3 regions of the Phormidesmis sp. 146-20 genome follow, and region 3 is predicted to be linked to each of the others. Evidence: predicted binding sites of a transcription regulator. Region 3 holds the regulator's gene; each other region holds the start of a gene.
What was found. Region 3 encodes NtcA, which controls nitrogen genes in cyanobacteria. Its sites were predicted from a motif close to TTTGTANNNNNNNNTACAAA; they were not measured.
Positions count from the first base shown of each region.

Region 1 (2,276 bases), on a different contig from region 3:
CGGCGGAAGCGCTTTACAACGAAGCGAAAAGACTTCATCGAACTGACGCTACTTCAAACACTCATTTCTAACATCAAACACTCATTTCTAACATTCGCTGCATCGGTCGGAGGGCCGCGAGTCGAGTGGCTTCGGGTAAGGTGATTTCTGGGGTGCGGTTTTTCATGGCGAGATACAGCTTCTCTAACGTATTGAGACGCATGTGGGGGCACTCATTGCAGGCACAGTTGCTCATCGGTGGAGCAGGAATAAACTGCTTGTCGGGGGCGGCTTTTGCCATCTGGTGAAGAATGCCTGCCTCGGTCGCCACAATAAAAGACGGACTCGCACTTTGCTGACAATACTTCAATAACGCCGTTGTCGAACCGATGAAATTTGCATGACGCAAAACAGCAGGTTCACATTCTGGGTGAGCAATCACCTCAGCGTCAGGATATTGAATCTGAAGTTGCACCATTTTCTTTTCTGAAAACGTCTCATGCACCATACAGCTTCCTTGCCACAGCACCAGATCGCGTCCAGATTGCTCACTGACATACTTGCCGAGATTGCGATCGGGCGCAAAAATAATCGGCTGATCGACTGGAATCTGACGCACGATCGACACCGCATTGGCGCTAGTGCAAATAATGTCACTCATCGCCTTAATGTCTGCCGTGCAATTTATATAAGAAATTACCAAATGATCGGGATGTTTTGCCTTAAATTCAGCAAAGGCATCCGGCGGGCAGCTATCGGCCAGAGAACACCCCGCATTCAAATCAGGCAGTAAAACGAGCTTGTTGGGGTTGAGAATTTTGGCTGTTTCTGCCATGAAATGCACCCCTGCAAAGACGATCACATCCGCGTCTGTCTGAGCGGCCTGCTGCGAAAGCCCCAGCGAATCGCCTAAGAAGTCAGCCACGTCTTGAATATCGGGGTCTTGATAGTAGTGCGCCAAAATGACTGCATTGAGTTCGCGCTTGAGGTCTGCGATCGCCTCAAACAAATCATGAGGCAAATCATGAGGCAAACGAACCGTTGGAGAGGAAAGCTGAGTAAACACGATGGCGATCGGTTGAATAAAAGACCTGTGTTCCTGTTATTATAGTTTAATTCACCAAAACTAACAAGTTTACTTTTATCTAAACCTACCAACTCGCTCAAAACTCAGTTCACATCTGTCCAGAAATACGGACTAGAAAGAGCAGTCCCTTTGGGGTGATTAAATGAACATAGGATGATTAAATGAACAGCATTGGCTGAACATAACTTCGCCAATCCTACGATGCGAATACTTGGTACAAATCCTTGGTTGGGTGAAATCGAACCCAAGTGAACCTATGCCAAATGTGCCCTTGTCGAATCAAAACTCAAATCAACCACACGAGACTTGAAGACCAGAGTCCATAATTACTTTGAATCGGCTCTAATCGACCCACTTACACAAACGGTCTCCTAAAACTGCGCTACTTTTCTCCAAACTTTTAATAGCAATTTAGGTGCATAAGGTTTGAGAAAACTCTTAAAAGCTAGAGAAGAGTTGAGATCAGTTTTCCATCGAAACCTTATCAAATGGATAAGCTGTAACCCTTCTATAAGTTTTCTTTGAGCAAACAGATTGACGAGCAATCCTTCCAATAGTTGCCCCCAGACAACTGGCGCTAGCGGACGACTTCTAATGAAATCCCAGAAGGAATTGAGAGCTTTAATATCTCTGTGAGTCAATTCTCCGTCTACTCCTTCCGCCATTAGCCAATATTTTTGATAAGCATCGTTGTCCAGTGTCTGAAGCAAAGCCCACCAGAGTCTTTGATAGCTCGTTTCTGGAAGATAGCACTGGGTACCTGTAAGTTCTTGAACAGCATTTAGGGAAATCTTGTAAGCATATTCAAGTTGTTCTTTACGATGGATTGTAGTTATTCGCGACCTGTCATCCATCCGGCGTTTTAGTAAGATTCTAGAAATGTTTTCTAATCGAGACTGACGGCTCAAGCGCCAAAACATATCATAATCTTGGGATCTCAAAAACGTTTCGTTATAACCCCCTATGCTCTGCATGAGGGCACTCTGTGACATCAGAGTTGAATGATGCATGGGATTATTAAACAGAAAAGCTGCTTCTAATCTTTCATGCTCTGAAGGAGGATAATCCTCTCCTATTTTACTCCCTTGGGGATTGATCAACTCAACGGCCGTCCCGATCGTACCCACTTCAGGATGCATTTCCAGATAGTCAAACTGCTGACTCAAGCGATCGAGAAAAGAAATATCATCACCATCCTGACGCGCAATAT
Region 1 covers NZ_JBJPHT010000001.1:240,446-242,721, reverse strand. The annotation lists gene nadA (quinolinate synthase NadA) at 74-1,045, opposite strand; gene ACKFKH_RS01150 (glycosyltransferase family 2 protein) at 1,438-2,276, opposite strand, start outside.
Region 1: a site for NtcA is predicted at 1,118-1,137, ahead of nadA (quinolinate synthase NadA). Genes of this name have one in related genera too.

Region 2 (2,276 bases), on a different contig from region 3:
AAGGTTTTCTGGCTGAGTCGAAAATCGCTGAACGATCGCTTCCTCTAACAGTGCCGTCAGTCGCGAATCGGGCACATTGGGAATGATGATGTTTTGCTCAACGGTAAGGCGAATCTCTCCACTGCCATAGACTTCAGCTAGACGAGCAATGTCAAACATGTCTGGAGCAAACAACCGACCCACAGGAACGTGTAAGCCGACATAGTTGAGTCCGGGTTGCTTTTGGGCGTAGACTCCAATGTGATCGCGCTTGTCCCAGAGAATCTCGTCTTTGGCGGCGGCGGGTTGCAATATGTGGCCGATTTGAGTCTCAACTTGCGATCGAAACTTCTCAATCCCCCACTCGTCAATCAGCCACATCAAGCGAGATTTTTGACGATTGGCGCGCAGACCGTGATTGCGGTAGACAATCAAAATCGCTTCACACAAAGCCACCACATCACTCGGCGGCACCCAGACATTCATCGAAATCGCCGCCTCACACCGCTTGGCAGAGAAGAATCCTCCTACCAACACGTTGAAGCCAAGCTCATCACCCTGATAGGCAGGCACAAAGGCAATGTCGTTGATCTCCGCATGGACGGAGTTATCGCGGCACCCGGCGATCGCAATGTTGAATTTACGCGGCAGATTCGTAAACGCAGGATTGCCAACCCCGTTGCTCGTGATCATGTCCTGGACTTGTATCGCCAATTCACGAGTATCAATCAGTTCATCAGCATCAATGCCAGCGACAGGCGACCCGGTAATATTGCGGACATTATCCATCCCGGATTGCACGCTGGTCAGCCCTGACTGTTCAAACTTGTTGAAAATATCGGGCAAATCTTCGATCCGCACCCCTCTAAGCTGAATGTTTTGGCGGGTTGTAATGTCTCCATTGCCATCTTCGCCATAGCGCTGTACGATTTCAGCCAGCGTCCGCATCTGTCCACTGGTGAGAATTCCAGTCGGAAACCGCATTCTCATCATGAACTTGCCGGGAGTCACCGGGCGAAAAAACACCCCTAGCCATTTGAGTCGGTGGTCACGATCGGTCTCATCCATTGCTTCCCAGCCAACTTGAGCAAAATGCGTCAGGTCAGACTTGACTGCAAGACCATCTTTCTCGGCTTTTAACTTCTCGAACTTATTGAGGGTCGCGGCTGCTGAAATAGTGTCTGTCATGGAGGGTGCCTAGAAATAAAAAGTGTCCCAACCGAAACACGGGCAGACGATCGACGCACCTGAATAGAAGAACCTGCGGAAGGTCGGATGTGGGGTGCGAGAATCGGGGTTGCGATTGCTCTTGAAGGTTAAGTTAGGCGAGATTACAGAGGAAATTCGTATACGTAGTTACAAAATATTTCCATGTATGAATTTTCTGCATAACTGTAATGCGGAAGATGCATTTTTATTTTTTTGGATGCATTTCCCTCGTAGACTAGCGATGGCGCTGTCGATCGCTTTGGGTTATTGTGCACTCGTTCTAGTTCTGCTCCCGGCACATCAAGTAAACTGTCCGGTTTGTCTACAAGCAGAAGGGATTTAGGGAACAGCAGCTAGACTTGAACCCGATCGAAAACTTTATCGCTTTCTGGAGAACACATCATGGATCGTCGAACTTTTTTATCTTGGGTGAGTTTGGGCTGGGTGGCGAGTAGTTTGCCTGTGGCGATCGTGGCCTGTTCGTCTAATTCTCAAACCGAAGCAAAACCTGCGGCGAGTCCGGGAGCGGATGGCTTTGTGAAGGTGGGGGCGGCGACCGATCTGGATAAGTCTGGGCAGATTTTGAATGAGCAATTTGCGGCGGGCCCGTTGCTAGTCGTTCGCAATCCATCTGACCCCAAGGCAGTTGTGGCCGTCAATCCGACCTGTCCTCATCAGGGCTGTTTGGTGACCTGGAAGACAGAGCGTAAGTCGTTTGCTTGTCCCTGTCATGCGTCTCAATTTGCGGCGGATGGCAAAGTATTACAGGGGCCGGCTGTCAAGGGATTGGCAATGTATGAGGCCAAGGTTGAAGGAGATTCTATTTTGGTGAAGGGAAAATAGGAAGTTGAGTGGTTGTTTTGTAGGTCAACAAAAGCGCGTCTTCCACATTTGGTCTTCCACTTTTGGTAGATGAACGATCGCGCCTCTCAAACCATTCTTAAGGGATACCGATTTGGGAGATTTGACTATGACAACGACTACCGACAGCGCTCGTGCTCTTAGCAACCTCGAATACGATTTGCTTACGGTTCTTCAAAACAAAGCTGAAGCGGTCAAGGCATACGATACCTACATTCAAGATGCTC
Region 2 covers NZ_JBJPHT010000037.1:41,875-44,150, forward strand. The annotation lists gene ACKFKH_RS23395 (ferredoxin--nitrite reductase) at 1-1,167, opposite strand, end outside; gene ACKFKH_RS23400 (QcrA and Rieske domain-containing protein) at 1,591-2,031, shown strand; gene ACKFKH_RS23405 (hypothetical protein) at 2,159-2,276, shown strand, end outside.
Region 2: a site for NtcA is predicted at 1,323-1,342, ahead of ACKFKH_RS23395 (ferredoxin--nitrite reductase). Genes of this name have one in related genera too.

Region 3 (2,276 bases):
CTGAAAAAGGAGCAATCAGCATCATCAGCAGCAGCCCCAAGAGTAAAATCATCACGATCGAATTGTTCACAACGAGCGTCTCCCAAATTAGAATCAGGCTCAGTCTAATCAAGAGAGCTAACTCAATGCCTCTAGCGATAGCAGCATTTCTGTCGCATAATTGTTGTGAATATATGAAGAAACTTTTTGATTTATAGTCTTTTGCAAATCTTCTGAAATCACTGAATCTTCTCAATGCGTTTGGGCTAGTGAGAATCGCAAAATCAGAAAGCGATCGCCTTCTTTTTGACCAGATTGAACCATAAAAGTTTGCGCTATGATAGCGAAGCTATTCCCTTGGATAGAACCCTTTGATGGTAGGAATCTTTAGCCATCTAGCGCAGCCTCACACAAGGGAATCAACGCTCAATCATCCATCCCTTTTGGAACGCAACCCCGGTGAGAACCCTATGGAAGAGTGGCAAAAAGATTTTTCTGAACTGTTAGAAACGATCGCGGATCACATCGAAGGCTTCTTTGTTGAAGTGTCGAGAGAAGTGACAGAAGTGGTCAACGTGTTTGTAGAGCTTTCTGACGAGCTTTCGGCACAGGCACAAAATACCTTTACAGATGAGATTGACCAATACATTAATGAGCTAGTCAACCCCGTCTTAGAAGCCTATTTTGGGTTTGAAGGCATGGTCGGAGAAGCTGCCCAACCGATGATGCAAACTGTAGAACCGCTGCTCAACCAACACCCCATCTGTGTCGGCTGTCGTCACTATCATGGGCAAGCCTACAACGGCAACGTGCTAGTCTGCGGAATGCACCCCTACGGCGTGGGAGAAGGACTAGACATCTGCCCTGATAAAGAATTGACCCGCTGGAAGTCACCCTACCTCAATTCAGAAGGTCAGTTTCTATTTAGAGAAGACGATTGGTAATAGGCGAGGTGTGAAGCCTGAAATTTGTACGCCTTCAGGCTTCGCCGACTGGCTAGCGATCAGGTAAACTGCTGACTCAAGGTGACTGGATTGTGGACAGTGATCTTCTTTTTGTGAATAGAGATCATTTTGTCCTGTCGCAAGTCTCCCAGCAGACGAGTCACGGTCACCCGCGTTGAGCCGATCGCTTCTGCAATGGCTTGATGAGACAGCTTGAGGTCGATCGTGATCCCTTCTTGACTGGGCAGGCCAAAATCGCGACAGAGAATCAGCAAGAAACTCACCAGACGCGACCCCATATCTCGATGCGCCAGCGTTTCGATCATCATTTCGGTTTGTAGAATTCGAGACGATAGCCCTCGCAGCATCAGCAGACAGAGTTCGGGGTTGTCTTTGAGTGCTTTTTCAACCTGCTCAATTTGAACAGACAGCAACTCAACCGATGTGAACGCAACCGCATGATAAAAGCGATCGGCGCGTTGCCCGGTGATCAGTGACAGCACCCCAAACACGCTGTTTTCTCGCAGTAAGGCAACCGTAATCTCCTCACCCGCCTCATAGACTCTCGAAAGCTTGACGGCACCTTTGACTAAAAAATAAACTCGCTCTGCGGGGTCGCCTGGAAAGAAGATCGTTTTGCCTCGCTCAAACGTCTCAACGACAGGTGGAAAGGCACCGCCCCCAATCTGGCGAAATAATGCTGCAAGTGGTCGCTCTTTGGTCACTACCATGTTCCTTGTCGAACTCGTGCTCTTGAACTCTCTTGATTGACCTGGCAACAGTTTTTACTTAGCTGTCAGCTGATCTGTAAGAGATTGATGACTTTAGAACACTTAAACTTACTCTTCAAGCAGTTTTTGTGCTCGATACTACACTATTCTGCCAGGTAGTTGAATTTTTGCAGGAATTGAGCTAAGTCTCTAACAATTGCTTAAGGTTTGAGCTTAAATTCGTCGTTCATCCGAAGATTTTTAAGATCTGTCACCTATTTTAATCAGGCTGGAAGTCAATAGATTAATCAATAGATCGATTCAAAGATCAATTCAGTAATAAGTTTGTCAAAAAGTACGTTGTGAGTTGAAGATTTCAGAACGATGACCGTGTTGAAGAGCGGTATTACCCAGCGTCAAGGAGCTTAATTTACCGAAAGCTCTAAAGACTTTTAGGGTGCTGCCCTTTAGTCGAAGACATTCAACTCTTACATTGAGAATTCGTCAGTCTGAGATTAAAAAACTTTAGTTAAAAAGCGGGTAACGCGATTCGAACGCGCGACATTCACCTTGGCAAGGTGACGCTCTACCACTGAGCTATACCCGCAAAATTCGGATAAGTTCTACTATTGCAGATACTCAT
Region 3 covers NZ_JBJPHT010000021.1:20,017-22,292, reverse strand. The annotation lists gene ACKFKH_RS17475 (hypothetical protein) at 1-70, opposite strand, end outside; gene ACKFKH_RS17470 (hypothetical protein) at 450-923, shown strand; gene ntcA (global nitrogen regulator NtcA) at 983-1,654, opposite strand; tRNA gene ACKFKH_RS17460 (tRNA-Gly) at 2,169-2,240, opposite strand.